2 regions of the Streptomyces sp. NPDC056628 genome follow, and region 1 is predicted to be linked to the other one. Evidence: predicted binding sites of a transcription regulator. Region 1 holds the regulator's gene; the other holds the start of a gene.

Evidence for each region. Region 1 encodes HrcA, which represses chaperone genes, less so after heat shock. Its sites were predicted from a motif close to TTNGCACTCNGNNNNNCNGAGTGCNAA; they were not measured.
Region 2: a site for HrcA is predicted at 4,144-4,170, ahead of groL (chaperonin GroEL). Genes of this name have one in related genera too.

The regions. Positions count from the first base shown of each region.
Region 1 covers NZ_JBHTWG010000001.1:556,769-572,537, reverse strand. Annotated here, with positions in the region: gene ACFRAC_RS02525 (ribonuclease Z) at 1-432, opposite strand, end outside; gene ACFRAC_RS02520 (histidine triad nucleotide-binding protein) at 439-792, opposite strand; gene ACFRAC_RS02515 (S41 family peptidase) at 884-4,135, opposite strand; gene ACFRAC_RS02510 (hypothetical protein) at 4,211-4,744, opposite strand; gene ACFRAC_RS02505 (16S rRNA (uracil(1498)-N(3))-methyltransferase) at 4,804-5,550, opposite strand; gene ACFRAC_RS02500 (nitronate monooxygenase) at 5,547-6,674, opposite strand; gene dnaJ (molecular chaperone DnaJ) at 6,753-7,889, opposite strand; gene hrcA (heat-inducible transcriptional repressor HrcA) at 7,890-8,906, opposite strand; gene ACFRAC_RS02485 (MBL fold metallo-hydrolase) at 9,073-9,816, shown strand; gene ACFRAC_RS02480 (DUF3097 domain-containing protein) at 9,848-10,648, shown strand; gene hemW (radical SAM family heme chaperone HemW) at 10,788-12,020, opposite strand; gene ACFRAC_RS02470 (SpoIIE family protein phosphatase) at 12,048-14,168, opposite strand; gene ACFRAC_RS02465 (HAMP domain-containing protein) at 14,361-15,769, shown strand, end outside.
Region 2 covers NZ_JBHTWG010000014.1:15,693-31,461, forward strand. Annotated here, with positions in the region: gene ACFRAC_RS18855 (DinB family protein) at 1-362, shown strand, start outside; gene ACFRAC_RS18860 (hypothetical protein) at 407-976, shown strand; gene ACFRAC_RS18865 (NADH:flavin oxidoreductase) at 1,011-2,138, opposite strand; gene groL (chaperonin GroEL) at 2,358-3,980, opposite strand; gene ACFRAC_RS18875 (cold-shock protein) at 4,289-4,495, opposite strand; gene ACFRAC_RS18880 (MoaD/ThiS family protein) at 4,939-5,214, opposite strand; gene thrC (threonine synthase) at 5,211-6,494, opposite strand; SAM riboswitch class I at 6,513-6,682, opposite strand; gene ACFRAC_RS18890 (glucosyl-3-phosphoglycerate synthase) at 6,843-7,787, shown strand; gene ACFRAC_RS18895 (trehalose-6-phosphate synthase) at 7,883-9,295, shown strand; gene otsB (trehalose-phosphatase) at 9,687-10,577, opposite strand; gene ACFRAC_RS18905 (DUF3263 domain-containing protein) at 10,618-10,869, opposite strand; gene ACFRAC_RS18910 (extracellular solute-binding protein) at 10,906-12,126, opposite strand; gene ACFRAC_RS18915 (ROK family protein) at 12,300-13,244, shown strand; gene nagA (N-acetylglucosamine-6-phosphate deacetylase) at 13,244-14,446, shown strand; gene ACFRAC_RS18925 (1-phosphofructokinase family hexose kinase) at 14,590-15,519, shown strand; gene ACFRAC_RS18930 (CBM35 domain-containing protein) at 15,545-15,769, opposite strand, start outside.

The DNA of each region.
Region 1 (15,769 bases):
CTCGACGGGGTGCGACAGCCGGGCGGTGTGCAGCGTGTACGCGCCGGTGGTGGCGACGACCCCGTCGGCGTCGACCGGGGCCTGCGCGATCTCGGCGGTCTCCCGGTAGGCGGTGGCGTAGCGCAGCCGGTCGAAGAAGCGCTGCCCGGAGCGCGGGTAGTGGGCGGTGACGGGGTGCGGCACCCGGTCGAGGTTGATCCGCTGGATCACCCCGGCGAGTCCCAGCGAGTGGTCGCCGTGGAAGTGGGTGACACAGATGCGGTTCAGGTCGTGGGCGGCGACCCCGGCCCGCAGCATCTGCCGCTGGCTGCCCTCGCCGGGGTCGAACAGGATGCCCTCGCCGTCCCAGCGCAGCACGTAGCCGTTGTGGTTGCGGTGCCGGGTCGGGACCTGGCTCGCCGTCCCGAGGACGACCAGTTCACGTACGGACACGGCTGCCTATCCGGGGGGCCACTCGAGACCGCGGCCGCCGAGGACGTGGGCGTGCGCGTGGAAGACGGTCTGGCCGGCGCCCGCACCGGTGTTGAACACGACGCGGTAGCTGTCCAGCTTCTCCTCGTCGGCGACGGCCCGGGCCTCGCGCAGGAGGTCGGCGGCGAGCGCCGGTTCGGCGGTGGCGAGCGCGGCGGCGTCCTTGTGGTGCGCCCTGGGGATGATCAGCACATGGGTGGGTGCCTGCGGGTTGATGTCGCGGAAGGCGACGGTCGTCTCGGTCTCCCGCACGATCGTCGCCGGCACGTGCCCCGCGACGATCTTGCAGAACAGGCAGTCGTCCTGCGGCTCCCCAGCCATGGTCCCTCCGGGCGTTGGACGGCGATGGTGTGACCGGGGCATCGTATCGCCGCCCCGGCCGCCGCGCGGAGGGTGATCGCGCGACGGTCCCTCAGCGGTCGGGCAGGGCCGGCGGGGTCTTCGCCGGAGTGCTCTCCAGCGCCTCCAGGGCGATCCGGATCGCCTCGTCCAGCTGGGCGTCACGGCCCGCCGCCCAGTCCTGCGGGCGCTGGACCACCTCCACGTCCGGATCGACCCCGTGGTTCTCCACGTCCCAGCCGTAGCCCTCCAGCCAGATGGCGTACTTGGGCTGGGTGACCAGGGTGCCGTCGACCAGGTGGTAGCGGCTGTCGATGCCGATGACCCCGCCCCAGGTGCGGGTGCCGACGACCGGGCCGAGGCCCAGCGCCTTGATCGCCGCGTTGACGATGTCGCCGTCGGAGCCGGAGAACTCGTTCGCCACGGCCACCACGGGACCGCGCGGCGCGTCCAGCGGGTAGCTGTACGGGCGCATGCCGCGCGGCAGTTCCCAGCCGACGATGCGCCGGGCGAGCTTCTCCACGACCAGCTGCGAGGTGTGCCCGCCGCCGTTCTCCCGGACGTCCACGACCAGGCCCTCACGGGCCACCTCCACCCGCAGGTCGCGGTGGATCTGGGCCCAGCCGGGCGCCTGCATGTCCGGCACGTGCAGATAGCCGAGCCGGCCGCCGGACCGCTCGTGGACGTACGCACGCCGGTCCGCGACCCACGCGTGGTAGCGCAGCGGCTCCTCGTCGGCGACCGGCACGACGACGGCGTGCCGGGCCTCCCCGCCGCCGGCCGGCGAGATCGTCAGCTCCACCGGCTTGCCCGCGGTGCCGACGAGCAGCGGGCCGGGCCCGGTCACCGGGTCCACCGGCACCCCGGCCACCGCGGCGATCGCGTCGCCAGGGCGCACCGCGACGCCCGGTGCGGCCAGCGGCGCCCGGGCCTCCGGGTCGGAGGTCTCCGACGGCAGGATCCGGTCGATGCGCCAACTGCCGTCCTCGTGACGGGAGATGTCCGCGCCGAGCAGGCCCAGCCGGGGCCCGCCGCCGTGCCCGCGCCCGCCGACGTACGCGTGCGAGGTGCCCAGTTCGCCCTGCACCTCCCACAGCAGGTCGACCAGGTCGTCGTGGGTGGCCACCCGGTCCAGCAGCGGCCGGTAGCGGTCGAGGACGCCCGCCCAGTCCACACCGTTCATGTCGGCGCGCCAGAAGTGGTCGCGCATGATGCGGCCGGTCTCCTCGAACATCTGGCGCCACTCCGCCGACGGGTCGACGCGCTGCCGCACCCGGCCGAGGTCCACGGCGACGTTGGAGTCGCTGTCCTCGTCGCCGGAGGCGCGCCGGTCGCTCGGGACGACCCTGAGCCGCGTGTCCGTCCACAGCAGCACCCGCCGGCCGTCGCCGCTGACCTCGAAGTGGTCGGCGTCGTCGGCGAGATGCTCCACGCGCCGCTGCACGAGGTCGTAGCGCTCCAGCTCGGTCTTCGGCTCGGGGTCGTCGAGGCCGGCGCGGGCCGCCCCGAGCGCGCCGCGCACCGGGTGCCGCAGCCACAGCACCCCGTCCTTGGCGGCCCGCAGGTGCGAGTAGCGGGCGGCCTCGACCGGGAACGGCACGATCCGGTCGGCGAGCCCCTCGAGGTCGATCCGGGTGGCCGGGGTCCCCTCGCTGTCGGGGGTCTCGTCCTTGTCCGGGGCGTCGAAGGCCCGCCCGTGCCGCTGCGGGCCGAACGGGGACGGCGTGGTCGCGGCGAGGGTGATCAGGTGCGGCCGGGAGCCCACCACGAACGCGAGGTCGAAGACGTGCTCGTCGTAGACGGGGTCGAAGGCCCTGGTGGACAGGAACGCCAGGTGCTTGCCGTCGTGCGTGAACGCGGGCGCGTAGTCCCGGAACCGCAGCGGGGTCGCCTCGGACACCGACAGGTCGGTGGTGTTGGCGAGCTTCAGCTGGGACAGCGGGTCGGGTCCGGGGTGCGCCCACGCCAGCCAGGCCGAGTCCGGCGAGAACACCAGCCCCGAGACAGGGCCGTCGGTGCAGCGGTCCACCTCGCGGACCTCGCCGGTCTCCCGCTCGACGAACAGGAGCCGTCCGTCGTGCGCGGCGATCGCGGCCCGGCTGCCGTCGGGGGACACGGCCAGCTCCAGCACCCGTCCGAGCCGTCCGGCGGCGAGCCGGCGCGGGGTGGCGCCGGGCGTGAGACCGGTCCCGGGGGCGAACTCGAGGGCGTCCTCGCCCTCCGCGTCCGTCACCCACACCACCCACTCCTCGCCGTCCGTGCGGAAGGTGCGCGGCAGCCGGGCCCGGACGCCGGGCTCGGCGGCGAGCGCGCGGGCGGGGCCGGAGCGATGGGTGACCCAGTGGACGCTGCCGCGGACGGCGACCGCGCTGCCGCGCGCGGTGCGGTCGGGGGACGCGGAGCCGAACCAGCGGGCGGCGTTCAGGACGTACGGCCGGCGGTCGGTGCGCTGGCCGCCGAGCCGGACGCCGAGGCGCCGCGGCTCGGCCGTGTCCAGGTCGTCCAGCAGCCACAGCTCGCCGGCGCTCGCGTACACCACCCGGGTGCCGTCGCCGGAGGCGTGCCGGGCGTAGAAGCCTCCCCCGCTCTCGGCCGCGCTCGAGGGGGAGGTGCCCCCGACGGGCGTGTGGCGGCGCAGGCCGGAGCCGTCGGCGAGGGAGGAGTACACGGCGCCGACGCCCTCGTGGTCGGAGAGGAACGCGACCCGGTCGCCCGCCCACAGGGGGCACTCCAGGTTCCCGTCGAGTTCCTCGTGCAGCCGGACGAAGTCGCCGTCGCCGTCGCGGTCGATCCACAACTTGCCCGCCGTGCCGCCCCGGTAGCGCTTCCAGCGGGCGGCCTCCAGCCCCATCGGCGCGGAGGCGAGCAGCAGGTGAGGCCCGTGCACGACGTCGCCGACGGGCCCGTACGGCAGGGTGGTGGCGGGTCCGCCGTCGAGCGGGACGGCGTGCGCCCAGGTGCGGCGGCTGCCCGCCTGGCCCCAGGTGCTGATGGCGAGGACCCGGCCGTCCGGGGTCCAGCCGCGCACCCGGGTCCGCTGGCTGCCCCAGTGGGTGAGGCGGGTGGACGGCCCGCCGTCGACCGGCGCGATGTGCACCTCGGGCGCGCCGTCGCGGGTGGACGTCCAGGCGACCGTCGTGCCGTCGGGCGAGATGCGCGGCGAGCTGACGGGGACGTTGTCGGCGCTGACCCGCCAGGCGCGGCCGCCGTCGAGGGGGGCGAGCCAGACGTCGTCCTCCGCGGTGAACGCGACGAGGTCGCCGTGCAGATGCGGGTACCGCAGATAGGAGGGCGGGGCCGGGGCGGAGGTCGCGGGCTGTGTCACGCGATCACCCTAGGCAAGGGCGGCGGTGCCGAACAGGGCTTCCGGGCAGTTCCCCACGGTCCGGTGGCCGACCTCTCACTTGCCCTCCGGCCAGCAGTTCGGGCGCTCCTGGCAGTAGACGGTCTTCGTGACGGTCACGGTGACGGTCGGTCCGGGCTGCCCGCCGTCGCCGGGCCGCACGGGGGACGGGGTGGCGTCGCACCTGCCCAGCCCGTTGACGTGGAACCACTCCTTGCCGCCGACCTTCGCGACGAGGTCGCCGCGCACGCAGGAGCCGCTGACGGCCCGGGTGATCCGTCCGGTGACGGTGATGTCCCTGCCGTCGGAGGTCTCGCCCTCGCAGTCGACCTTGACGACCGTCTGCTCACCGGCCTTCGGCGAACTCCCGCCGCCCCCGCCGTCGTAGGAGCCGGTGCAGTTGAGCCACTGGACGTCGGCCTTCTGCCGCTCCAGCTCCTTGGTGACGGTCTGGTCGGTCGTGAACGCGACGGACGCGGCGCTCAGACCGCCCGGGTCGCAGGCGGCCATGCCGCCGGCTCCCAGCACGGCGAGCGCCGTCACGGCGACCCCTCGCGCCGCACGGACCCGGATCCTGTGCGATACCCCCATGGAAGGGCAGCCTGCCACTGTCCCGCGTGACGCGGTAGGGCGCATACGGCCATGGTGTGTCAGGACCAGCGGCCGGTGCGCCCCAGCAGCAGGGCCGTCGCGGCGGTCCCGGCGGTGGAGGTGCGCAGCACGGAACGGCCGAGCCGGTACGCCCGCGCGCCCGCCTCCTCGAACACGGCCAACTCCTCCGGGGAGACGCCGCCTTCGGGGCCGACGACGAGCACCAGGTCGCCGTCGGCGGGCAGTTCGGCGGTCGCCAGCGGCTCGCTGCCGTAGTCCCTCTCCTCGTGCAGGACGGCGGCGAACGCGGCCCCCGCGAGGAGCTCGGCGACCTGCCTGGTCGTCGCCGCGTCCGTGACCTCGGGGAAGCGCACCCGGCGCGACTGCTTGCCGGCCTCGCGGGCGGTGGCCCGCCACTTGCCGAGGGCCTTCGCGCCGCGCTCGCCCTTCCACTGGGTGATGCAGCGGCCGGCCGCCCACGGCACGATCCGGTCGACGCCGGTCTCGGTCATGGTCTCGACGGCCAGTTCGCCCCGGTCGCCCTTCGGCAGGGCCTGCACGACGGTGATCCGCGGCCGGGGGGCGGGCTCCTCGGCCACGGCGCCCAGGTCCACCACCAGCCGGTCCTTGCCCTCGGCGGCGGCGACGACGCCCTCGGCCCAGTGCCCCCGCCCGTCGGTGAGGACGACCTCCTCGCCGGTGCGCAGCCGCTTCACGGACACGGCGTGCCGGCCCTCGGGCCCGTCCAGGACGTACGGCCCGCCCGCATGCTCCAGGGAGTCGACGACGAACACGGGCGCGGTCATCGGGTGGGTCCCTTCGGGTGGGCGGACAACGCTGTCGAGGCGGCGTGCAGTTCGGCGGCCAGGACCTCCACGAGCCGGCCCGCGGGCAGGTCCCGGGCCTGGCGGTGGCCCTGTCCCGCCCACAGCGCCATCCCCTGCGCGTCGCCGGACGCGGCGGCCTTCTTGCGCAGCGGCGCCGTCAGGTGGTGGACCTCGGGGTAGGCGGCGGGCGCGTACGGGCCGTGCTCGCGCAGGAAGCGGTTGACGAGGCCGCGGGCCGGGCGGCCGGAGAAGGCGCGGGTCAGCTCGGTCCGGGCGAACAGGGGATTGGTGAGCGCCTGCTTGTGCACGGCGTTCGCGCCGGACTCGTGGGTGGCCAGGAAGGCGGTGCCGAGCTGGGCGGCGTCGGCCCCGGCGGCGAGGACGGCGGCGATCTGGCCGCCCCGCATGATGCCCCCGGCGGCGACGACGGGGATGCCCACCGTCTCGCGGACCTGGGAGACCAGGGTGAGCACGCCGAGTCCGGCGCCCTCGGCCTCCGGGTTGTCGCGGTGGGTGCCCTGGTGGCCGCCCGCCTCGACGCCCTGGGCGATCACGGCGTCCGCGCCGGCCCGCTCGACGGCCAGGGCCTCGTCCGGGGTGGTGGCGGTGACGAGGGTGAAGGTCCCGGCGCGCCGGAGGGACTCCAGTACGTCGGCGCCCGGCACCCCGAAGTGGAACGAGACGACCGGCACCGGGTTGTCGAGGAGCACGGCGAGCTTGGCGTCGTAGCCGTCGTCCCGGCCGCTGTCGGGGTCCCCCAGCTCGATCTCGTACCAGGCGGCCTCACCGGCGAGCTGGTGCGCGTACACGTCCACGGCCGCGGCATGGGAGGGCGCGGCGCCGGCCACCGCGGTGGAGCCGGTGCTCGCACCGGGGTGCTCCGGCTGCGGCATGAAGAGGTTGACGCCGAAGGGGCGCTGGGTCAGGCTCCGCAGCTGCTTGATCTCCTGGTACATCCCGTCGGCGGTCTTGTACCCGGCGGCGAGGAAGCCCAGCCCCCCGGCCTCGGACACGGCAGCGGCGAGCTGCGGCACGGAGACGCCGCCCGCCATGGGTGCCTGCACGATCGGGTGAGGCAGGAGATCGGTCAGTGCGGAGGACATGCCCGCATGTTGCCACGTCCTCGGAACAAGTCCGAATCGGCCCTTCCCCTTGCGGCGGAAGGGATCGGGCCGCTCCGGTCACCGTCCGTTGAAGGCGTCCTTCAGCCGCGAGAACAGCCCCTGCTGACCGGGCTGGAACTGGCCCTGGGGCCGCTCCTCGCCGCGCAGCTTGGACAGCTCGCGCAGCAGGTGCTCCTGCTCGGGGTCGAGCTTGGTGGGCGTCTGCACCTCGACGTGCACGATGAGGTCGCCGCGGCCGCCGCCGCGCAGATGGGTCACGCCGCGGCCGTGCAGCGGGATCGACTGGCCGGACTGGGTGCCGGGCCGGATGTCGACCTCCTCCATGCCGTCCAGCGTCTCCAGCGGGACCTTGGTGCCGAGCGCCGCCGCCGTCATCGGGATGGTGACGGTGCAGTGCAGGTCGTCGCCGCGCCGCTGGAAGGTGCTGTGCGGCAGCTCGTGGATCTCGACGTACAGGTCGCCGGCGGGACCGCCGCCGGGGCCGACCTCGCCCTCGCCGGCCAGCTGGATCCGCGTGCCGTTGTCGACGCCCGCCGGGATCTTGACGGTGAGGGTGCGGCGGGACCGCACGCGTCCGTCGCCCGCGCACTCCGGGCACGGCGTGGGGACGACGGTGCCGAAGCCCTGGCACTGCGGGCAGGGGCGCGACGTCATGACCTGGCCCAGGAAGGACCGGGTCACCTGCGACACCTCGCCGCGGCCGCGGCACATGTCGCAGGTCTGCGCGGAGGTGCCGGGCGCGGCGCCCTCGCCGCTGCAGGTGTTGCAGACGACGGCCGTGTCGACCTGGATGTCCTTCGTGGTGCCGAAGGCCGCCTCGTCGAGCTCGACCTCCAGCCGGATCATCGCGTCCTGGCCGCGCCGGGTCCGCGAGCGCGGGCCCCGCTGGGACGCCGTGCCGAAGAAGGCGTCCATGATGTCGGAGAAGTTGCCGAAGCCGCCCGCGCCGAAGCCGCCCGCGCCTCCGCCGCCCGCCTGGGACAGCGGGTCGCCGCCGAGGTCGTAGACCTGCTTCTTCTGCGGGTCCGACAGCACCTCGTAGGCGGCGTTGATCTCCTTGAACCGCTCCTGGGTCTTCGGGTCCGGGTTGACGTCCGGGTGCAGCTCACGGGCGAGCCGCCGGAAGGCCTTCTTGATCTCTTCCTGCGACGCGTCGCGACGCACGCCGAGGACGGCGTAGTAGTCCGTGGCCACCTACGACTCCGCCAGGATCTGTCCGACGTAACGTGCCACTGCGCGTACCGCTCCCATCGTTCCCGGGTAATCCATGCGGGTCGGTCCGACCACGCCGAGCTTGGCGACTGCCTCGCCGCCCGAACCGTAGCCCACCGACACGACGGACGTGGAGTTGAGTCCCTCGTAGGCGTTCTCGTGCCCGATCCGCACGGTCATGCCCGAATCCCCCGCCTCCCCCAGCAACTTGAGGAGCACGACCTGCTCCTCCAGGGCTTCGAGCACCGGCTGGATGGTGAGGGGGAAGTCATGTGTGAAGCGCGTCAGATTGGCGGTGCCGCCGATCATCAGCCGCTCCTCGTTCTCCTCGACGAGCGTCTCCAGGAGGGTGGAGAGCACGGTCGAGACGGTGCCGCGGTCCTCGACGTCGAACGCCTCGGGCAGATCCTCGACGAGCCGGGGCACGTCGGTGAAGCGCCGGCCGGCGACCCGGCTGTTCAGCCGGGCGCGCAGATCCGCGAGCGAGGCCTCGCCGACGGGTGCCGGGCAGTCGATCATCCGCTGCTCGACCCGGCCGGTGTCCGTGATCAGCACGAGCATCACGCGGGCGGGGGCGAGCGAGAGCAGCTCGACGTGCCGGACGGTGGACCGGGTCAGCGACGGGTACTGCACGACGGCGACCTGCCGGGTGAGCTGCGCGAGCAGCCGCACGGTCCGCGCGACGACGTCGTCGAGGTCGACGGCGCCGTCGAGGAAGTTCTGGATGGCGCGCCGCTCGGGCGGGGTCATCGGCTTCACACCGGCGAGCTTGTCGACGAAGAGCCGGTAGCCCTTGTCGGTGGGGATGCGCCCGGCGCTGGTGTGCGGCTGCGCGATGTAGCCCTCGTCCTCCAGGGCCGCCATGTCGTTGCGCACGGTCGCCGGGGAGACGCCGAGGTTGTGCCGCTCGGTGAGCGCCTTGGAGCCGACCGGCTCCTCCGTCCCGACGTAGTCCTGGACGATCGCGCGCAGCACCTGAAGCCTGCGTTCACTCAGCATCTCGCGCACACCTCCAGTGGTCGGTCCCCTTGACACCGTTCCTGGCACTCTGTCCATCCGAGTGCCAGCCGTCCCCGGCCAGTGTACGGCGGTGGGGTACACCCCGGGCAAGGCCGGTCGGTTTCGCCTCCGTGCTCCGCGGAGGTGTCTTGGCTAGCGTCGCGGTATGACGGTGACTTGGGAAGAGCTGGGGTGGGAGCGGTTGGCGGACGGGGTGGGCCGGTGCCGTCTGCCGGGCTGGGACTGCACCGTGGGGCTGGTCGCGGGTGACGGCACCGCCTTGGTAGTCGACACCGGTTCGAGCCTCGCGGAGGGGGCACGGCTGCGGACGCAGGCACAGCGGCTGACGGGTCACCGTGTGACCCATCTCGCGCTGACCCACCCCCACTTCGATCATGTCTTCGGCGCCGCGGCGTTCGCGGGCGCGGAGGTCTACGGGCCGGTGGGCGTGGAGACCGTCCTGGAGGGGCGGCGGGGGCGCGAGGAGCTGCGCGAGGACGCGGTGCGCCACGGCCTGGACGCGGCCGCGGCCGAGGAGGCGGCGGACGCGCTGGTCGTGCCCCGCCATCCGGTGAGCGGCGAGTGGACGCTGGACCTCGGCGGCGGGCGCCAGGTCCTGCTGGCGAACGTGGGTCCGGCCCACACGGCCCACGACCTGGTCGTCCTGGTGCCGGGCCTGCTCCCCGGCGACCCGGAGGTGGTGTTCTGCGGCGACCTGGTGGAGGAGTCCGGCGAACCGCAGGCCGGCCCGGACGCCGTGCCGTCGCACTGGCCGGCCGCGCTGGACCGCCTGCTCGACCTGGGCGGCGAGGACGCGCTGTACGTGCCTGGTCACGGAGCGGTGGTGGACGCGGAGTTCGTCCGGCGGCAGCGCGACGCGCTGGCCGCCGGATTCGGCGTGTCGCGGTGACCGCGGGGCCGCTTCTCCTATCGTCGTCCGAATGCGCCAGTACTCCCCGGATCTGACCCCGCCCTGGAAGAAGCCCGCGTCCGTCCCCGAGGTCCCGGCGGAGCCGGGGCTGGTGGTCGAGGAGCCCGGTACGGGCTTCTGCGGCGCGGTGATCCGCTGCGAGGCGGGCACGGTCACCCTGGAGGACCGCTTCGGCCAGCACCGGGTGTTCCCGCTGGAGCCCCGGGGCTTCCTGCTGGAGGGCCGCGTGGTGACCCTGGTGAAGCCCGCCACGGGTCCGGTGCGCCCGACGCGCACGGCGTCCGGCTCCGTGGCCGTCCCGGGCGCACGGGCACGGGTGGCCCGCGCCGGGCGCATCTACGTGGAGGGCCGGCACGACGCCGAGCTGGTCGAGAAGGTGTGGGGCGACGACCTGCGCGTCGAGGGCGTGGTCGTGGAGTACCTGGAGGGCGTCGACGACCTGCCGGCGGTCGTCGCGGAGTTCGCGCCGGGCCCCGACGCGCGGCTGGGCGTCCTGGTGGACCACCTGGTGCCGGGCTCGAAGGAGTGGCGGATCGCGCAGGCGGTCACCAGCGAGCACGCCCTGGTGGTGGGCCACCCGTACATCGACGTCTGGGAGGCCGTGAAGCCGGCGGCGCTGGGCATCGAGGCGTGGCCCCGGGTGCCGCACGGCCAGGACTGGAAGAAGGGTGTCTGCCGGGCGCTGGGCTGGCCCGCGGACAACACCGGCGCGGTCTGGCAGGCGATCCTGAAGCGGGTGGGGTCCTACAAGGACCTGGAGCCGGAGCTGCTGGGGCGGGTGGAGGAGCTGATCGACTTCGTCACCGGGTAGCGCCGGGCGGGGGGCGGCGGCTCGGGGTGTCCTGTCGGTCGGGCCGGATCAGCGGGCGGTGCCCGGCGCCGGGAGCCCGGCCTGATCGACAGGACATCACCGGGGACCGGCGTTCCGCACCGGTTCCCTGTCCCGGTGATCAGTCCACCAGGTCCCTGACCACCGCGTCCGCGAGCAGCCGCCCGCGCAGGGTCAGCACCGCGCGCCCCTCGTCGTAGGGCCCGCGCTCCAGGAGCTCGTCCGACAGGGCGCGGCGGGACGCCCGCAGCCCCTCCTCCCGCAGCAGGTCCAGCGGTACGCCCTCGCGGAGCCTGAGCTCCAGCAGGATGCGCTCGACGCGCCGGTCCTCGTCGGTGAGGAGTTCCCGTCCGGCGCCCGGCGAGCGTCCCTCCGCGAGCGCCGCCGCGTACGCGCCGGGGTGCTTGACGTTCCACCAGCGCACCCCGCCGACGTGGGAGTGGGCGCCCGGCCCCGCGCCCCACCAGTCGGCGCCGCGCCAGTACAGCTCGTTGTGCAGGCAGCGGCCCTCCGGCGTGGTCGCCCAGTTGGACACCTCGTACCAGGAGAAGCCCGCCTCCGCGAGGACCGAGTCGGCGATCAGGTACCGGTCGGCGTGGACGTCGTCGTCGGTCATCGGGACCTCGCCCCGGCGGATGCGCCGGGCCAGCTGGGTGCCCTCCTCGACGATCAGCGCGTACGCCGACACATGGTCGGGCCCGGCGCCGATCGCCGCCTCCAGGGACGCCCGCCAGTCGTCGTCGGACTCCCCCGGGGTGCCGTAGATCAGGTCCAGGTTCACATGGTCGAAGCCGGCCGCGCGGGCCTCGGCGACGCAGGCCTCGGGACGGCCGGGGGTGTGGGTGCGGTCCAGGACCTTCAGGACGTGCTGCCGCGCGCTCTGCATGCCGAACGAGATCCGGTTGAAGCCGCCCTCGCGGAGCGTGGCCAGGTAGGCCGGGTCGACCGACTCCGGGTTGGCCTCCGTGGTGATCTCGGCGTCCGGTGCCAGCCCGAACTCGTCGCGGATCGCCCCCAGCATCCGTACGAGGTCGCCGGCGGCCAGCAGGGTGGGCGTACCGCCGCCGACGAACACCGTGCGGACCTCGCGCGGGTCGTCGCCGAGCACCTTGCGGGCCAGGCGGACCTCGTCGACGAGGGTCTCGGCGTAGTTGTCGCGGGACGCCAGGACGCCGCCGCTGCCGCGCAGCTCGGTCGCCGTGTAGGTGTTGAAGTCGCAGTAGCCGCAGCGGGTCGCGCAGTACGGGACGTGCAGGTAGAAGCCGAGGGGGCGGTCGGCCGCGCCGGTGAGCGCGTGCGGGGGCAGCGCGCCGTCGGCGGGGACGGGCTCGCCGTCGGGGAGTGCGGAGGGCATGGGCTCCATTGTCCCGCACCGCGCGGATTACTCGGCCTGGAGCACCAGCAGCGCGAGATCGTCCTCCGGCGGGCGCCCGCCGAACTCGTGCACGAGCCTGCGGATGCGTTCCGCGATGAGGTCGGCGTTCAGGCCCGCGCAGCCGGCCAGGGCGCTCGCGAGGCCGTCGCCGTCGTCGAACTGGCGGGAGCCGCTGCGCCGCTCCGTCACCCCGTCCGTCACACAGAGCAGGGTCTCGCCGGAGCGCAGCTCGAAGGTCTCGCTGGTGTAGGTGGCGTCCTCGAAGACCCCGAGCAGGGTCTGCGGCTGGGCGGCGGTGTGGACCTCGCCGTCCGCGCCGAGCAGCAGGGGCAGCGGGTGCCCGGCGGAGGCGAGCGTGCAGCGGACGCCGCCGTCGAACGGGGTCAGCTCGCCGTACAGGAGGGACAGGAAGCGGGTCTGCGGGCCGTCGCCGGGGGCGACGGGTCCGACGAGGGCGCGGGCGGCGGCGTCGGCGGCCTCGGTGGCGTCGTCGAGGAGGAGCTGGTTGAGGCGGTCGAGGACGTCGGCGACGCGGTAGCCCTCCCGGGCGAGGAGCCGCAGCCAGGGGCGTGCGATGCCGATGACCACGGCCGCCTCGGGCCCCTTGCCCTGGACGTCGCCGATGGCGAAGCACCAGCGGCCGTCGCGGGCCGGGAAGAGGTCGTAGAAGTCGCCGCTCGGGCCGCCCTTGTCGCACGGCTCGTACACCAGCGCGCTGGCCACGCCGGGGATCTTCGCGACGGCGCCCGGCAGCAGCCCGCGCTGGAGCACCCGGCTGATGGTGGCCTGCCGGGCGTACTGGCGGGCCGCGCCGATGGCGAGGGCCACCCGCCGGCCGAGGTCCTCCACGAGCCCGGTGATCTCGTCGGGGAAGCTCGTCACGCCGGCCCGCCCGATGACCAGCGTGCCCAGCGGGCGGCCCCCCGCGATCAGGCGGTACGCGAGCGCGGTGCCCCGCGCGCCGCGTGCGCCGAGCGCCGCGCCCGGCCAGGGGTGGGTGACGGGCCCGGTGCGGTGGTCGTCCGCCGGGCGCGGGGGCTCCTTCCCCAGGACGTGGCGCAGGTCCTCGATGTGGTTCTCCGAGGCGTGCCAGACGCGGGCCAGGCGGGGGCCGGTGCCGTCCGGCGGGCCGCTCTCGCCGGGGCCGGCGTGTCCCCAGCGCCCGGCGACCTCGTCCTCCAGCCACACCGCGCACCAGTCGGCGAGGCGCGGCACGATCAGCTGGCCGGCGAGCGCGGCGACCAGGTTCTCGTCGAGCTGCCCGGCGAGCAGGTCGGACGCCTCGGCGAGGAAGGAGAGGGCGCCCCGGTCGAGCCAGTCCCGCTCCCGCTCCCCGCGGTGGGGGTGCTCCCCGGCCGTATCGGGGGGCGCGGACGGGCGTGGCTCCGGCGCGAGGATCTCGGCGAGGCGCAACCCGCCGTCCGGCGCGTGCTCCCGGCCGTGGGCGCGCGCCCCGTCCGTGTCCCCCACCTGGTCCTCGGGCGGCAGCCGGGCCCACACGGTCTTGGTCCCGGCGCGGTAGGTGACGCCCCACGACTCGGCGAGCCGGGCCACCAGGCGCAGTCCGCGCCCGTGCTCGGGGGCGTCGTACGGGCCCTCGGCCTCGGTGCCCCGCGGGGCGCGCGAGGGGTGGTGGTCCAGGACCTCGAGGACCAGGGCACCGGTGTCCGGCTCCAGTCGGCAGGTCAGCCGGACGTCCGTGCCGGCGTGCACGACGGCGTTGGTGACGAGTTCGCTGACGGCCAGGACGGCGTCCTGGATCTGCCGCTCCTGGATGCGGTCGGCGCCGGGGAGGCCGGAGCACGCCCACTCGGTCAGGGTGGTGCGCACGAGGGTGCGGGCGGTGCCCGGGGAGAGGGGGCTGCCGGGGAGGGTGGCACGGGTCTCCCCGGGCGGCAGGGCGGGCGCGGGGGCGTCCCTCGGATGTGCGGGGGCGTCCGGTCCGTGCGCGGGCGCGTCCGTGTCGTGCGCGGGCGCACCGCTGAGCGGGCTTCCGTGCGCGGGCGCACTCGGAGCACTCGGAGGGTGCGCGGGCGCGTCCTGGGCGCGTGGGGGCGCGTCCTCCAGGTGCGCGGGCGCATCAGAGGCACAGGTGACGGTCTCCCGTTGCACCGGAATGGCCCCCATGGACAGCTCCCCGAGCACTTCGAATGAATACGCCTCAGCTGACGCGGACAGAGTGACAGACTGGCCGCGCCCATAAGCACCGAGTTACCGAAGTGGGCCGCCATGAGTGAGAACCCTGCTACGCCTGTGCTCGAAAACGGACCGAATGACGGTCGAATTCGAGCGGCGGAGCTGCGCCCGCTGCTCGCCGCGATGACCGCGGCGCGCGACGGCGACTTCCGCCGGCTCCCGGAGACCGGGGACGGCATCGTGGCCGAACTGACCGCCGTCTTCAACCAGATCATGGACCGCAGCACCCACTTCAACGGGGAGATGCGGCGGGTCAAACGGGAGCTGGTGCGGCACGGCCGGCTCGACGAGCGGCTGTCGGCGAGCCCCGGCCAGGGCGACTGGACGACCCGGGTCGACGACGTCAACGTCGTGCTCGACGCCCTGGTGGCGCCGGCGGCCAACGCCACACGGGTGCTCGACGCGGTGGCGGGCGGCGACCTCACCCAGCGCGTCGACCTGCACGACGGCAGCCGCCAGTTACGCGGCGACCTGCGCCGTCTGGGCCGGGCGGTGAACAAGATGGTCGACGAGCTCTCCCTGTTCACCGGCGAGGTGAACCGGGTGGCCCGGGAGGTCGGGACCGAGGGCCGGCTGGGCGGGCGGGCCAAGGTGCAGCGCCTGTCGGGCAGTTGGCGCGACGTGACCGAGGCGGTCAACACGATGGCGTCCCGGCTCACGGCCCAGGTGCGGGACATCGCCCTGGTGACGACGGCGGTGGCGCGGGGCGACCTGACCCGTACGGTCACCGTGGAGGCGACGGGCGAACTGCTGGAGCTGAAGCTGACGGTCAACACGATGGTCGAGCAGCTCTCCGCGTTCGCCGACGAGGTCACCCGCGTCGCCCGCGAGGTCGGCACCGAGGGCAACCTCGGCGGTCAGGCCCAGGTCCGCGGGGTCTCCGGGGTCTGGAAGGACCTCACCGACAACGTCAACTTCATGGCGCTGAACCTGACGTCGCAGGTCCGCAACATCGCCCAGGTGACGACCGCGGTGGCCAACGGCGACCTGTCGAAGAAGATCACCGTGGACGCGCGCGGCGAGATCCTCGAACTCAAGGACACCGTCAACACGATGGTGCAGCAGCTGCGCGCCTTCGCCGACGAGGTGACCCGCGTCGCCCGCGAGGTCGGCACCGACGGCCGGCTGGGCGGCCGGGCGCAGGTGCTGGGCGTCTCCGGGGTGTGGCGGGACCTCACCGACAACGTCAACTCGATGGCGGACAACCTGACCTCGCAGGTCCGCAACATCGCCCAGGTCACCACGGCCGTCGCCAACGGCGACCTGTCGAAGAAGATCGACGTCGACGCGCGCGGCGAGATCCTGGAGCTCAAGACCGCCATCAACACGATGGTGGACACGCTCTCCTCCTTCTCCTCCGAGGTCACCCGGGTGGCCCGCGAGGTCGGCTCGGCCGGTCAGCTCGGCGGGCAGGCCCGGGTGGAGGGCGTGTACGGCACCTGGAAGCGCCTGACGACGAACGTCAACGAGCTCGCCTCGAACCTCACCACCCAGGTCCGCGCGATCGCCGAGGTGGCCTCCGCGGTGGCGCA
Region 2 (15,769 bases), on a different contig from region 1:
CGTCGGTGGAGCGGAGCTGGGCCGCCTTCATCGTGGAGGGGCCGAAGGCGATGCCCGACTTCTCGGCGATGACCGAGGCGGACTTCGCGAAGCGGGCCGACGAGTTCACGATGCTGCCGGGCGAGACGCTGGCCGGTGTGCTGGCGGAGTACGAGGAGGTCGCCCGGAGCACCGACGAGCTGGTCGCGAAGCTCCCGGACCTGAACGCCTCCCACCCGTTGCCGCAGGCGCCGTGGTTCGACGCGGACACGCGGTGGTCGGCCCGCAGGGTGCTGCTGCACATCATCGCCGAGACCGCGCAGCACGCCGGTCACGCCGACATCATCCGGGAGTCCCTGGACGGTGCGAGGACGATGGGCTGAGAGAGGGCGCGAAGGGGTGGGGGCTGTGCCTCAGACTGGGGTCCATGAACCACGCCCAGATGACCGCCCTGGGCCGCGCTCTCCGTGTCCTCGGTGAGCACGGCGACGCCCTCACCGCGGACACGCCCGACGCCCGGCTGCACGAGGTGAAGGCGGATCTGCGCCGCGCGCTGGGGCTGCTGGACGAGAGCGTCACCGGCGCCGCGCCCGCGACGCGCTGCCCGGAGCATCCGAACGGACCGGTCGACGAGCACGCGCACGACCTGTGCCTGCTCTGCGAGACCCGGCGCCGGGCCGCGCGGCGCTCGGAGTTCAACGGCCCGGACGTGCCCCGCTCCCCCGAGCGCACGGCGCCCTCCCGGTACGGGGTGCGGGGCGACCGCCCACAGCCCCAGCAGCGCTGGCTGCCGGAGCTGTGGAACGGTCAGGAGTGGCAGTTGTGCGGCACCCCGCGCCGCGACCGCCGGGAGGCCGAGCTGTATCTCGCCGCCCAGCGGCGCGGGCCGCGTCCGGCGATGGCCTACCGGCTCGTGCACGAGTTCACCGACTACGAGGTGCTGCGGATCTGGGGCACCCCGGTGAAGGTCGACATCGAGCCGCTGGGCAATCTGTAGCCGCTGCCCAGCCGGGGGCCCCTGAGGGCCGGGGTCAGCTGAGGGTCTTCAGCGACGCGGCGTCGTACGGCTTCAGCTCGTCGAAGCGGCCTTCGAGGACCTTCGTCGCCCAGTGCGGGTCCTGCAGGAGGGCGCGGCCGATGGCCACCATGTCGTACTCCTCGCGCTCCAGCGCGTCCAGCAGGTCGTCGAAGCCCTTGAGGACGGAGCCCTCGCCGGCGAACGCCCTGATGAAGTCGCCGTCGAGGCCGACCGAGCCGACCGTGATGGTGGGCCTGCCGGTCAGCTTCTTCGTCCAGCCCGCGAGGTTCAGGTCGGAGCCGTCGAACTCCGGGATCCAGTAGCGGCGGGTGGAGGCGTGGAAGGCGTCGACACCGGCCGCGGCGAGTGGGGCGAGGATGGCCTCCAGCTCCTGCGGGGTCTCGGCGAGGCGGGCGTCGTACGCGTCCTGCTTCCACTGCGAGTAGCGGAAGACGACGGGGAAGGAGGCGGACACCCGCTCGCGCACGGCGGCCACGATCTCCGCCGCGAAGAGCGTGCGGGCGACCGTGTCGCCGCCGTAGGCGTCGGTGCGGCGGTTGGTGCCCGCCCAGAGGAACTGGTCGACGAGGTAGCCGTGGGCGCCGTGGATCTCCACGCCGTCGAAGCCGATGCGCTCGGCGGCCGCGGCGGCGTCGGCGAAGGCGCCGATCACGTCGTCCAGGTCCTGCCGGGTCATCGCCCGGCCGGTGGGCTCGTCGGCGCCGATGCGCAGCCCCGAGGGCCCGACGGCCGGGGCGTCCGCGAAGGGCGGCTGGCCCTGTTCGCGGACCATGCCGATGTGCCACAGCTGCGGCACGATCGTCCCGCCCGCCGCGTGCACCGCCTCGGCGACCTTCGCCCACCCGGCGAGCTGCTCCTCGCCGTGGAACCGGGGCACCCGGTCGCTCTGCCCGGCCGACGGATGCCCGACATAGGTACCCTCGGTGACGATCATGCCGACGCCGGCCGCGGCCCGGCGCGCGTAGTACGACAGGACGTCCTCACCGGGGACACCGCCGGGCGAGAACATCCGGGTCATCGGCGCCATCACGATGCGGTTCGGGACGGTGAGGCCGTTGATCACGGCCGGCCGGGACAGGATCTCGGCCGCTCGGGAGGCGGTGGGCTGGGCGAGGGTCATGGGGCGGGCTCCTCGGAAGGGGTTCCGGTCGACTGACCGGGCAGTATGTGCACGTGCATTGTTGAACCACCTTAAGCACTTCCCGGCGCCCGGCGCATCCCGCTCGCCGTCCCACCCGCTGTGACCCCGGACACGCCGGAGGGCGGCACCTCCTGCGAACAGGAAGTGCCGCCCTCCGGGTAGGACGTGGATCGACCGGAGCCGGAGCCCCGAGGACGATCAGAAGTCCATGTCACCGCCCGGCATGCCGCCGCCGGCCGGGGCCGAGGCCTTCTCCGGCTTGTCGGCGATGACGGCCTCGGTGGTGAGGAACAGCGCGGCGATCGACGCGGCGTTCTGCAGCGCGGAGCGCGTCACCTTGGCCGGGTCGATGATGCCTTCGGCGACCAGGTCGACGTACTCACCGGTCGCGGCGTTCAGGCCGTGGCCCGGGGTGAGGTTGCGGACCTTCTCCACCACGACGCCGCCCTCGAGACCGGCGTTGATGGCGATCTGCTTCAGCGGGGCCTCCAGCGCCAGCTTCACAGCGGCGGCACCGGTGGCCTCGTCGCCCTGCAGCTCCAGCTTCTCGAAGACCTGGGAGGCCTGCAGCAGGGCCACGCCACCACCGGCGACGATGCCCTCCTCGACGGCCGCCTTGGCGTTGCGCACGGCGTCCTCGATGCGGTGCTTGCGCTCCTTGAGCTCCACCTCGGTGGCGGCGCCGGCCTTGATGACCGCGACACCGCCGGCGAGCTTCGCCAGGCGCTCCTGCAGCTTCTCGCGGTCGTAGTCCGAGTCGCTGTTCTCGATCTCGGCGCGGATCTGGTTGACCCGGCCCTGGACCTGCTCGGAGGAGCCGGCACCGTCGACGATGGTGGTCTCGTCCTTGGTGACGACGACCTTGCGGGCCCGGCCCAGGAGGTCGAGCGTGGCGTTCTCCAGCTTGAGGCCGACCTCCTCGGAGATGACCTCGCCGCCCGTGAGGATGGCGATGTCGCCGAGCATGGCCTTGCGGCGGTCGCCGAAGCCCGGGGCCTTGACCGCGACGGACTTGAAGGTGCCGCGGATCTTGTTGACGACCAGGGTCGACAGGGCCTCGCCCTCGACGTCCTCGGCGATGATCAGCAGCGGCTTGCCCGACTGCATGACCTTCTCCAGGAGCGGGAGCAGGTCCTTGACCGAGGAGATCTTGGAGTTCGCGATCAGGATGTACGGGTCGTCGAGGACGGCCTCCATACGCTCCATGTCGGTGGCGAAGTACGCCGAGATGTAGCCCTTGTCGAAGCGCATACCCTCGGTGAGCTCCAGCTCCAGACCGAAGGTCTGGGACTCCTCGACGGTGATGACGCCTTCCTTGCCGACCTTGTCCATGGCCTCGGCGATGAGCTCGCCGATCTGGGTGTCGGCGGCGGAGATGGAGGCCGTGGAGGCGATCTGCTCCTTGGTCTCGACGTCCTTCGCCTGCTCCAGCAGGGCGGCGCTGACGGCCTCGACGGCACGCTCGATGCCGCGCTTGAGGGCCATCGGGTTGGCGCCGGCGGCCACGTTGCGCAGGCCCTCCTTGACCAGGGCCTGGGCGAGGACGGTCGCGGTGGTCGTACCGTCACCGGCGACGTCGTCCGTCTTCTTGGCGACTTCCTTGACCAGCTCGGCGCCGATCTTCTCGTACGGGTCCTCGAGCTCGATCTCCTTGGCGATGGAGACACCATCGTTGGTGATCGTGGGGGCGCCCCACTTCTTCTCGAGGACGACGTTGCGGCCCTTGGGGCCGAGCGTCACCTTGACGGCGTCCGCGAGCTGGTTCATGCCGCGCTCGAGGCCGCGCCGCGCCTCCTCGTCGAACGCGATGATCTTGGCCATGTGAAGTGGTCCCTCCAGGACTGGGGGTGATTCCTTCGGACCGCGCCCGCGCCCGCGACGGACGGCTCGCCGGCCGCGTGGTTCCTTGCCCCACCTGGCCTGCGGGCCTCACCGACCCGGTCCTCCTTTGTCACTCTCACCTTCAGAGTGCTAACGCCAATGATTAGCACTCGGGGTACGAGAGTGCAAGGCGCCCGGGCGTGCGTCTGCTCGCGCGCAGGGGCGCGCGGGCACGGCGAAGGGCCCGCGCCCCCAGGAGGCGCGGGCCCTTCGAAGAAGAACGTCGCTGCTGTTCGTCGACGCGTGCTTCAGCCGGTCGCCAGCCGGACCATGTCCGCCTGCGGCCCCTTCTGACCCTGCGAGATCTCGAAATCGACCCGCTGGCCCTCTTCCAGGGTGCGGTACCCGTCCATCTGGATCGCGCTGTAGTGGACGAAAACATCCGCACCACCGTCGACCGCGATGAAGCCGTACCCCTTCTCCGCGTTGAACCACTTGACGGTGCCCTGAGCCATGCCTAACTCCCCTATTACTGGCCCTTGCACAGATCCACACTTCGCGGATCCGGGTCAGACCTCACCCCCCAATCGGTCGGGGGCGTGCGCCGGAACGCGTCGACCGCGGCTGAATGTATCTGCCCAACTGCCGTCTGCAACAGGTCAATCGGACGAGAAATCCGGGCACGACCGGTCGGGAATGTGGCGACAATTCCGCTGACTTCAGGTCAAGTCGGGCCGGGCAAACGGAACAAAAGCCGCATAGGGCCCGCGGACTTTGGCTACTTCTTGTCGGGCCGGCGGCAGAAATCAAAGACGGCCGGTCCGTGGACCGGCGGTGCGTTCCCCAACTGTACCCCGCTCAATCACACAGAATTGCCTCCTCCGCTTCTCTCACGGAGGAGGCAATTCGTTGAACGCTCGGTAACCAGCGTTACCGGAGGTAATGTTCGGTCATCCGGTCAGCCGCCGGCGACGGCCGGAATGATGGAGACACCTGCGCCGTCCGGGGTGGCGGTCTCCAGACCCTGCTCGAAACGCACGTCGTCGTCATTGACGTACACGTTGACGAAGCGCCGCAGCTTGCCCTGGTCGTCCAGCACCCGGGCCGCGATCCCCGTGTGGTTCTTCTCGAGGTCGGAGATGACCTCGGCCAGGGTGGTGCCCTGGGCGGCGACCTCGGCCTGCCCGCCCGTGTAGGTGCGCAGGATGGTCGGGATACGAACGGTCACGCTCATGCGAGGCCAGCCTCTCGGAAGGAGTCAAGGTTGGGACGAATCGTCGCGGTGAGGCCCGTACCCGCCACCGCGTCCAGCGTCTTGAGGCCGTCGCCGGTGTTCAGGACGACCGTGGTCTTGGCGGGGTCGAGCGCCCCGCTCTCGATGAGCTTCCTCGTGACGCCCACCGTCACCCCGCCCGCGGTCTCGGCGAAGACGCCCTCGGTCCGCGCGAGCAGCCTGATCGCCTCGACGATCTCCGCGTCCGTCACGTCCTCCACGGCGCCGCCCGTGCGGCGGGCGATGTCCAGGACATAGGGGCCGTCGGCCGGGTTGCCGATCGCGAGCGACTTGGCGATGGTGTCCGGCTTCTGCGGACGGACCACGTCGTGACCTGCCTTGAAGGCGGTGGACACCGGCGAGCAGCCCTCGGCCTGGGCACCGAAGATCTTGTACGGCCGGTCCTCGACCAGACCGAGCTTGATCAGCTCCTGGAGGCCCTTGTCGATCTTGGTGAGCTGGGAGCCGGAGGCGATCGGCACGACGAGCTGGTCCGGCAGCCGCCAGCCGAGCTGCTCGCAGATCTCGTACGCGAGCGTCTTGGAGCCCTCGGCGTAGTACGGCCGCAGGTTGACGTTCACGAAGCCCCAGCCCTCGCCGGCGGGGTCGCCGATCAGCTCGGAGCAGAAACGGTTCACGTCGTCGTAGTTGCCCTCGATGCCGACGAGCTCGCCGCCGTAGATCGCGGCCATGACGACCTTGCCCTGCTCCAGGTCGTGCGGGATGAACACGCACGAGCGGAAGCCGGCGCGGGCCGCCGCGGCGCCCACCGCGCCGGCGAGGTTGCCCGTCGACGAGCAGGACAGGGTGGTGAAGCCGAAGGCGCGCGCCGCCTCCAGGGCCTGCGCGACCACGCGGTCCTTGAAGCTGTGCGTCGGGTTGCCGGAGTCGTCCTTGACGTACAGACCGCCGGTGACGCCCAGTTCCCGGGCGAGGTTGTCGGCCTTGACGAGCTTGGTCCAGCCGGGGTTGATGTTCGGCTTGTCCGCCACGTCGGCCGGGACGGGCAGCAGGGGCGCGTAGCGCCAGATGTTCGCGGGGCCCGCCTCGATGCGCTGACGGAGCTTCTCGGTGTCGTATCCCGAGAAGTCGTAGGCGATCTCCAGCGGGCCGAAACACTCCTCGCAGGCGAAGACCGGGCCGAGCGGTACCCGGTGGCCGCACTCGCGACAGGACAGCGCGGCGGCGGGGCCGAGGTCTACGGTGGAGTCGGTGCTGCTTGCAACAGTCTGCACAGCCATGTGAGGCGAGGCCCTTTCTCCTCATCTTCCTCACGACGCATCTCGCCGTGAGACGGATTTGGCACCTTCCCTAGCCGGGAGCCTCGCGGAGACGATCAACGGTGACGATCGACGCTGATCTACGAGAACCGACTGGAGGGTTGCCGGGGCTTCATCGGGCCGTGTCCCTCTGCCCCTCTGGATGAGCGGTATGCGGTTGTCATGCAGTTGTGAACGGCGGGCGACCCCTGACATGCGATGGTCACTCGCGCTGTTCAAGACTGTAACCGAAGGCCAGGACAGTTGAGGGAGCCGTCCGAACCGCGAGATGGAGCACCGACGTCTTTCGACAGTGAGGAGCCGCCGACCGTGCTGGAAGAAGTCGAGCGCTGGCTGATCAGCCGCTCCTGGTCCCTGGCCGACCGTCCGCTGCACCACGTGCTGGCCGCCAAGCAACGCTCGGGGCAGTCGGTCTCGGTCGTCCTGCCCGCTCTGAACGAGGAGGAGACGGTCGGCGACATCGTCGCGATCATCGCCCACGACCTCGTGCACCAGGTGCCGCTGGTCGACGAGATCGTCGTCGTCGACTCCGGGTCCACCGACCGCACCGCCGAGGTCGCGGCGGCGGCCGGCGCGCGGGTCGTCCACCGCGACGACATCCTGCCCCGTATCCCCGCCGTGCCCGGCAAGGGCGAGGTGCTGTGGCGCTCGCTGCTGGTGACGGGCGGGGACGTCGTCTGCTTCATCGACGCCGACCTGCGCGAGTTCTCCTCGGACTTCGTCGTCGGCATCGTCGGCCCGCTGCTCACCGACCCCGGCGTCGACCTGGTCAAGGCGATGTACGACCGCCCGCTCGGCGGCGCGTCCGGACAGGGCGGCCGGGTCACCGAGCTGATGGCCCGCCCACTGCTGAACATGCACTGGCCTCAGCTGGCCGGATTCGTGCAGCCGCTCGGCGGCGAGTACGCGGCCCGCCGCGGCCTGCTGGAACAGCTGCCCTTCCCCGTCGGTTACGGCGTCGAGCTGGGCATGCTGGTGGACGCCCTGCACCTGGTGGGTCTGGACGCCCTCGCGCAGGTGGACGTCGGTGTGCGCAAGCACCGGCACCAGGACGGGCAGGCGCTGGGGCGCATGTCCGCCGCGATCTACCGCACCGCTCAGCTGCGGCTGGCGCGCGGGCATCTGGTGCGCCCGTCGCTGACCCAGTTCGAGCGCGGCGCGGACGGTTTCGAGCCACGGACGTACTCGGTGGACACCGAGGAACGGCCGCCCATGGTGGAGATCGCGGAGTACGCGGCGCGCAGGGTCGCGTGAACGCCGCACCACGGCCGTATACAGCGCGTACGTGAGCCCCCCACTGAGCCGAACCGCACGTTTGAGCGTTTCCGGGCCGGGCTAGGTTGAGGCGTATGGCTTCCCCGCAGACTGCTGCCAAGGTACTGGTCGCCTCGAACCGCGGCCCGGTCTCGTACGAGGTGCGCGACGACGGTTCGCTGCACAGCAAGAGGGGAGGTGGCGGAGTCGTCTCCGGGCTGTCGGCGATCGGCCCGGACGCGGGCGCCCTGTGGGTGTGCTCGGCGCTCTCCGACGGCGACCGGGAGGCGGTGCGCCGCGGCGTCGGCGAGGACGGCGTGCTGATGCTGGACATCCCGGCCGACGTGCACGCGGACGCCTACAACGGCATCGCGAACTCGGTCCTGTGGTTCGTCCACCACATGCTCTACCAGACGCCGCTGGAGCCGGTCTTCGACGCGGAGTTCCGGCGGCAGTGGGCCTCGTACGAGACCTACAACCGCGCCTTCGCGGAGGCCCTGGCCGAGCGGGCGGCCCCCGGGGCGGCCGTGCTGGTGCAGGACTACCACCTGACGCTGGTGCCCGGGATGCTGCGCGAGCTGCGTCCGGACCTGCGGATCGGGCACTTCTCGCACACGCCGTGGGCGCCGCCGGAGTACTTCGCGATGCTGCCCGACGACATCGCCCGTCAGGTGCTGGGCGGGATGCTCGGCGCGGACCGCCTCGGCTTCCTCACCCGGCGCTGGGCGGACGCCTTCGAGGCGTGCTGCGAGCGGTTCGCCGGCGGGCTCGGCGGCACCCGGACCGGGGTGCACGGCCTGGGCGCGGACGCGGACTTCCTGCGGGCGCGGTCGCACGAGGCCGACGTGACCGAACGGATGACCGCACTGCGGGACGAGATCGGCACCGCCCCGGACGGCTCGGCCCGCCGGACCGTCGTGCGGGTCGACCGCACCGAGCTGTCGAAGAACATCGTGCGCGGCCTGCTGGCGTACCGGCAGCTGCTCGACGACCACCCCGAGTGGCGCGAACGGGTGGTGCACGTCGCCTTCGCCTACCCCTCGCGGCAGGACCTCGCCGTCTACCGCGCGTACACGGCCGAGGTGCAGCGGGTCGCCCAGGAGATCAACGAGCGGTACGGGACACCCGGCTGGACGCCGGTCGTGCTGCACGTCAAGGACGACTTCGCGCGCTCCCTGGCCGCCTACCGGCTGGCGGACGTGGCGCTGGTCAACCCGATCCGGGACGGCATGAACCTGGTCGCGAAGGAGGTGCCGCTCGTCTCCGACGAGGGCTGCGTCCTGGTCCTGTCCCGCGAGGCCGGCGCCTTCGAGGAACTCGGCGAGGACGCCGTCCCGGTCAACCCGTACGACGTGGTCGACACGGCCCGCGCCCTGCACGAGGCGCTGTCCGTCCCCCCGGCGGAACGAGCGGAACGCTCCAAGCGCCTGGCCGCGGCCGCGACGGCCCTGCCCCCGTCCCAGTGGTTCCTGGACCAGCTGAACGCCTTGAGGGACGACCGGGCCTGACGCCCGAGCCTCGAGCGGGCCGTCGACGTCGCAGTGCGGGCAAGCCGCCGCAGGTGCCGGGAATCCCGCCGGGGCCCCGGACGGGCGCGAGCGGGGACGCCCCCGGCCGACGACTGTCAGCCCGTGCCCGGCCGGTCCCCCACGTTCCCACCCCTGCCCCACACACCACCGGGCCGGGCGGCGCGGGCCGGCAGCACGTCGCGGGTGACCGGCGGCTCCGCCGCGAGCGGGGACGCCCCGGCGGGGCGGGCGGTCAGCCGGTGCTCCGGGGGCCGTCGTGATCCTCCCGCCGCCGCGCACCGGCAGACCCGAGGGCCCTGGACGCCGGGGCGCGCGGAGGCAGGCCGCCCGCAGCCCCGGCAGAGCGGGGACGCCCCGGCCCGGCGAGCGGTCAGTCCCTGTCCGGGTGGGCCGATCTGATCCGATCGGCCAGGGCGCGGAGCAGGGTGACGACGCCCTCGGGGCCGGTCACCACCACGTCCGCGCGTTCCGAGAGCGCCGTCACCTCCTCGCTGCCGCTGCACACCAGGAGGCCGGGGGTGCCGGCCGCGCGGAGGGTGTCGACGGCGGCGTAGGCGGGCAGGTCGCCGAGGTCGTCCCCGGCGTACAGGACCGCCTCGGCGTCCAGGTCGCGGGCGAGGTCACGCAGCGCCTTGCCCTTGTCCATGCCGGGCGGGCGCAGTTCGAGGACCATCCGGCCCGGCTCGACGATCAGGCCGTTGCGCCCGGCGAGGTCGGTGAGCGGGCCGCGCAGGGCGTCGAAGGTGCCCTGCGGGTCGGCCGCGCGGCGGGTGTGCACGGCGACCGCGTGCCCCTTGTCCTCGACCCAGGTGCCATCCTCGTGGTCCGCCAGCAGGGCGGGCAGGGCGGCGCGGACGGCGGCGACCCCGGGATGCGGGTCGGGCGCGGACACCTCACCGCTGACGGCGTCCCAGCGCTCGGCACCGTAGTGCCCGAGCACCACCAGGTGCTCCAGCCCCGCGACCCCGGCGAAGCCGCCGTGGTGCACGGCCACCTCGGCGGGCCGGCCGGTGATCACGGCCACGGCGGCGACCTCGGGCGCGAGCGCGGCCAGCGCCGGCACCGCCTCGGGATGGGCCCGCGCCTTCTCGGGGTCGGGCACGATCGGCGCGAGGGTACCGTCGAAGTCCAGCGCGATCAGGGCGCGGGCGGGCCGGGCGAGCAGCGCGGCGAGCCCGTCCCGGCCGGGTCCGGTGGCCGGCTCCGGAAGGGCCGCGCCGGCGGACGGGGGCGGGTCGGTCAGGTCGTTGTGACGGGCCATAACGGGACCCTATCCAGCGGCGGCGGACCTATCCCTGCCGTCAGCGCTCCGCCCGGCGCGCCTCGCGCACCCGGCGCAGCCGGTTCACCGTCAGCGGGTCGTGGGCCAGGGCCCGCGGGTCGTCCAGCAGGGCGTTGAGCAGCTGGTAGTAGCGCACCGGGGCCAGGCCCAGCTCCTCGCGTATGGCCCGCTCCTTGGCGCCGGGGCCGGAGAAGCCCCGGCGCTCAAGAGCGAGCACGGCCCGCTCGCGGTCGGCGAGGGCGGCGTCGGGCCGGTCCTGGTGCTGGTCCATGCCTGGCACCGTAACCCCCGCCGCCGACAGCGGCTCCTACTCGGCCCCGTCCAGCTTGGTCGCCGTCGCCTGGAGCCGGGCCAGGACCGCCGACGGGCTGCCGCCGGAGGCGACCGCCGAGCCGATGGTCTTCTTGACGTCCGCGCTGACCGCGGCCCAGGAGGTCCGGCCGACCGGGTAGAGCTCGGAGGACGGCAACTGCTCCAGGAAGGGCTTGAGGTCGGCGTCCTCCTCGGCGCCGGCCATCACCTCGGACGCGGCGGTGGTGACGGGGAGCAGGTCGTAGCGCCGGGAGAAGTCCAGCACGTTCCGCTTGTCGTAGACGAAGTCGAGGAACGTGCCGATCTGCTCGGCGTGGTCGTTCTGCTTGAACGCCATCATCCAGTCGGCCACGCCCATGGACAGCTTGGTGGGGCCGTCGACGCCGGGCATGGGCACCATGCCGACCTTCACGCCCTTCTTCTGGGCGGCCTGCATCAGCGAGGGGTGGCCGTTGAGCATGCCGACGTCACCGCTCGCGAAGGCGGCGAAGGCGTCGGCGCGGTTGAGCTCGCCGGGCGCGACGGGGCCGGTGAGGCCCTTGCCGACCAGGTCGTCCCTCAGCCAGGTGAAGGTGGTGACGTTCTCCGGGGAGTCGATGCTGTAGGTGCCGAGCTGGGGGTCGGTGTAGCCGCCCCCGCCGCTGAGCAGCCACTGCATGGTCTCGGCCTGCGCCTCCTCGGACCCGAGCGGCAGCGCGTACGGGTACTTCACGCCCTGCGCCTTGAGCGCGGCGGCGTCGGCCGCCAGCTCCTTCCAGGTCCGCGGCGCGGTCAGGCCGGCCTTCTCGAAGAGGGACTTGTTGTAGAAGAGCAGCCGCGCGGAGGACGCGAACGGGATGCCGTACTGCACGCCGTCCACCTGCCCCGCCTCGGCGAGCTGCGGGACCAGGTCGGCCTGCACGGGGATGGAGAGCAGGTCGTCGGCCTCGTGGAGCAGGTCCTTCGCGGCGTAGTCGGCGTAGGCGCCGATCTGCGCGAGGTCGGGCGCCTCGCCCGCGGCGACCATCTCCTTGACCTTGGCGTCGACCTCGTTCCAGGAGTACACCTCGACGTCGACGGTCACCCCGGGGTGCTCCGCCTCGTAGGCCTCGGTGAGCGTGTCCCAGTACTTCCGCGAGCTGGTCGCCTTGCTGTCGCCGTAGTCGGCGGCCACCAGCTTGAGCGTGACGTCGTCCGAGCCGCCGGTCACCCCGCAGCCGCCCAGCACCGCCGTCATGCCCAGTGCGGACACCACCGCCGCCGCTCCCGTACGCCTCCGACCACGCCGCTGCACGCGCACCCGCCCCACGCCTCTGTTCGATCTTCGAATCTTCATACATATTGCACGCATAGGTCTACACCACGTAGTGGACTAGACCTCTCGCGGGTCCGCAAGCCACACTGTCCCCCGTGAGACATGTCATCGCCCTCGACGTGGGCGGCACCGGAATGAAGGCCGCCCTGGCCGGGGCGGGCGGTGAGCTGCTCCACCAGGCACGCCGGCCGACCGGCCGCGCCCGCGGCCCGGAGGCGGTCGTCGAGGGCATCCTGGACTTCGCCGCCGAGCTGCGCGCCTACGGCGAAGAGCACTTCGGCGAGCCGGCGGCCGCCGCCGGCGTCGCGATCCCCGGGATCGTCGACGCCGCACGCGGCATCGCCGTGTACGCCGCCAACCTGGGCTGGCGGGACCTCCCGCTGCGCGACCTGCTCACCGAACGGCTCGGCGGCATCCCCGTCGCCCTCGGCCACGACGTACGCACCGGCGGCCTCGCCGAGGGGCGCGTCGGCGCGGGCCGGGGAGCCGACCGCTTCCTGTTCGTGCCCCTCGGCACCGGGATCGCCGGCGCCATCGGCATCGACGGGCGCGTCGAGGCGGGCGCGCACGGCTTCGCCGGCGAGATCGGCCATGTCGTCGTCCGGCCCGGCGGCGCCCCCTGCCCGTGCGGGCAGCACGGCTGCCTGGAGCGGTACGCCTCGGCGGCCGCGGTCAGCGAGGCGTGGACCGCCGCCTGCGGCGACCCGGACGCGGACGCGGCGGACTGCGCCAAGGCCGTCGTGTCCGGCGACCCGAACGCCGTCCGCGTCTGGCAGGCGGCCGTGGACGCGCTCGCCGACGGGCTGGTCACGGCCCTCACCCTGCTGGACCCGCGCACCCTGATCATCGGTGGCGGCCTGGCCGAAGCGGGGGAAACCTTGTTCACACCCCTGCGGGACGCGGTCCGGCGGCGGGTCACCTTCCAGAAGCTGCCGGAGATCGTCCCCGCGGCACTCGGAGACACGGCCGGCTGCCTCGGTGCCGGTCTCCTGGCCTGGGATCTCCTCACATCCACCGACCGCACGGAGGAATCGGCCTGATGGCAATCCCCCCAGGGGCGCGGGACAGCGCCACGACGCACCCGCGGCCCGCGACGGGCACGGTGCCCCTCGTCCTGTCCGGCGCCCGCGTGGTCCTGCCGACGGGGACGCTCGACGAGGGCCACGTGGTCGTCGACGGCACCCGGATCGCCGGCACCGCACCGGAGAACGCCCGCCGCGTCGACCTCACCGGGCACTGGATCGTGCCCGGCTTCGTGGACATCCACAACCACGGTGGCGGCGGGGCCTCCTTCACCTCGGGCACTCCCGAGGACGTCCTGCGGGGCATCCACACCCACCGGCTGCACGGCACCACCACCCTGGTCGCCTCCACCGTCACCGGTGACATGGACTTCCTGACCCACCGGGCCGGGCTGCTCGCCGAGCTCGCCGAGCAGGGCGACATCGCGGGCATCCACTTCGAGGGGCCGTTCATCTCGCCGTGCCGCAAGGGCGCGCACTCCGAGGAGCTGCTGCGCGACCCGAACCCGGCGGACGTCCGCAAGCTGGTCGACGCGGCCCGGGGCCACGCGGCGATGGTCACCCTCGCCACCGAACTGCCGGGCGGCATCGACTCCGTCCGGCTGCTGGCCGAGCACGGCGTGATCGCCGCGATCGGGCACACGGACGCCAGCTACGAGCAGACCCTGGAGGCGATCGACGCGGGGGCCACGGTCGCCACCCACCTGTTCAACGCGATGCCCCCGCTCGGCCACCGCGAGCCCGGCCCGATCGTGGCCCTGCTGGAGGACGAGCGGGTGACGGTCGAGCTGATCAACGACGGAACGCATCTGCACCCGGCCTCCCTGGAGCTGGCGTTCCGTCACGCGGGCGCGGACCGTGTCGCGTTCATCACGGACGCGATGGACGCCGCCGGCTTCGGCGACGGCCGCTACATGCTCGGCCCGCTGGAGGTGGAGGTCGCCGACGGCGTGGCGCGCCTGGTGGAGGGCGGCTCGATCGCGGGCTCGACCCTCACCCTGGACCGCGCCTTCAAGCGCGCGGTGACGATCGACCGGCTGCCGGTCGGGGACGCGGTGGCGGCCCTGTCGGCCAACCCGGCGAAGCTCCTCGGCCGCTACGACCGCGTCGGCTCCCTGGAGCCCGGCAAGGACGCCGACCTGGTGGTCCTGGACGCCGGCTTCGACCTCAAGGGCGTGATGCGCCGGGGCGAATGGGTGATTGAGCCCCAACTGGGGTGATGTGTGCAGCTGTTGAGGGCGGCGGTTGTCCTGGGAGACTGTGACGGCCGCCGCCCTTTTGGCATGATCGGGAGGCCCGCGCGGGACATCCCGCGGGAAAGCGGCACACGCATCGAGATTTTCTTCGGGGGAGGTCGGCCCAGGTGATCCTGACGGTCACGCTGAACACCGCTCTCGACATCACCTACCGGGTCGGGGCGCTGCGTCCCCACGCCTCCCACCGGGTCTCCGAGGTGACCGAACGCGCCGGCGGCAAGGGCCTGAACGTGGCCCGCGTCCTGGCGGCCCTCGGGCACGAGGTGACGGTCACGGGCTTCGCGGGCGGTGCGACCGGCCGGGAGGTGCGGGAGCGGCTCACCGCCGCCCCCGGCGTGATCGACGCCCTGGTGCCGGTGACGGGCCCGACCCGGCGGACCGTCGCCGTGGTCGACGACCGCACCGGTGACACGACCCAGCTGAACGAGCCCGGCCCGACCGTCTCGCCCGCCGAATGGTCCGCCTTCCAGGAGACGTACGACACCCTCCTCGCCGCGGCCTCCGCGGTGGCCCTGTGCGGGAGCCTGCCGCCGGGGGTGCCGGTGGGGGCCTACGCCGGACTGGTCCGCTACGCGCGGGCGGCCGGTGTCCCCGTCCTCCTCGACACCAGCGGGGAGGCGCTGCGCCGGGGCGTCGCCGCCCGGCCGGACGTCCTGAAGCCGAACGCCGGGGAACTGGCCGAGCTCACCGGCTCGCACGAGCCGTCACGGGCGACGCAGGACGCGCGACGGCGGGGTGCCCGCGCGGTGGTGGCCTCCCTCGGGGAGGGCGGACTGCTCGCCGTCACCCCGGAGGGCCGCTGGCGCGCCGCACCGCCCGCCGGGCTGCGCGGCAATCCGACGGGCGCCGGTGACGCGGTGGTCGCGGGCCTGCTGTCGGGCCTCGTCGAGGGGCTGGCCTGGCCGGACCGCCTGGCCCGGGCGACGGCGCTGGGCGCGGCGAGCGTGGTGGCCCCGGTGGCCGGCGAGTTCGACCGCGGCACCTACGAGAACCTGCGAGGACGGGTGGCGGTGACCGGCGAGGCCACCGCCGCGTGACGGCCGCGTGACGGCCGGACAGAACCTAGGACTTGACCCAGCCCTTGACGAGCCACATCTGGTCGATGAGGGCGTCGCACTGGTTGCCCTCCTCGCACGACACCTTGATCGTGTTCGTGCCCTTGTTGAGCTGGATCCAGTTGTAGGTCTTGGTCCAGCCCTTCTCGTAGTCGCCCTCGGCGGCGTGCGCGTAGTTCTTGAGGCTGACCGGCGCGGTGGAGGGCGTGCCGTTGACCGTCAGGGTGGCGTT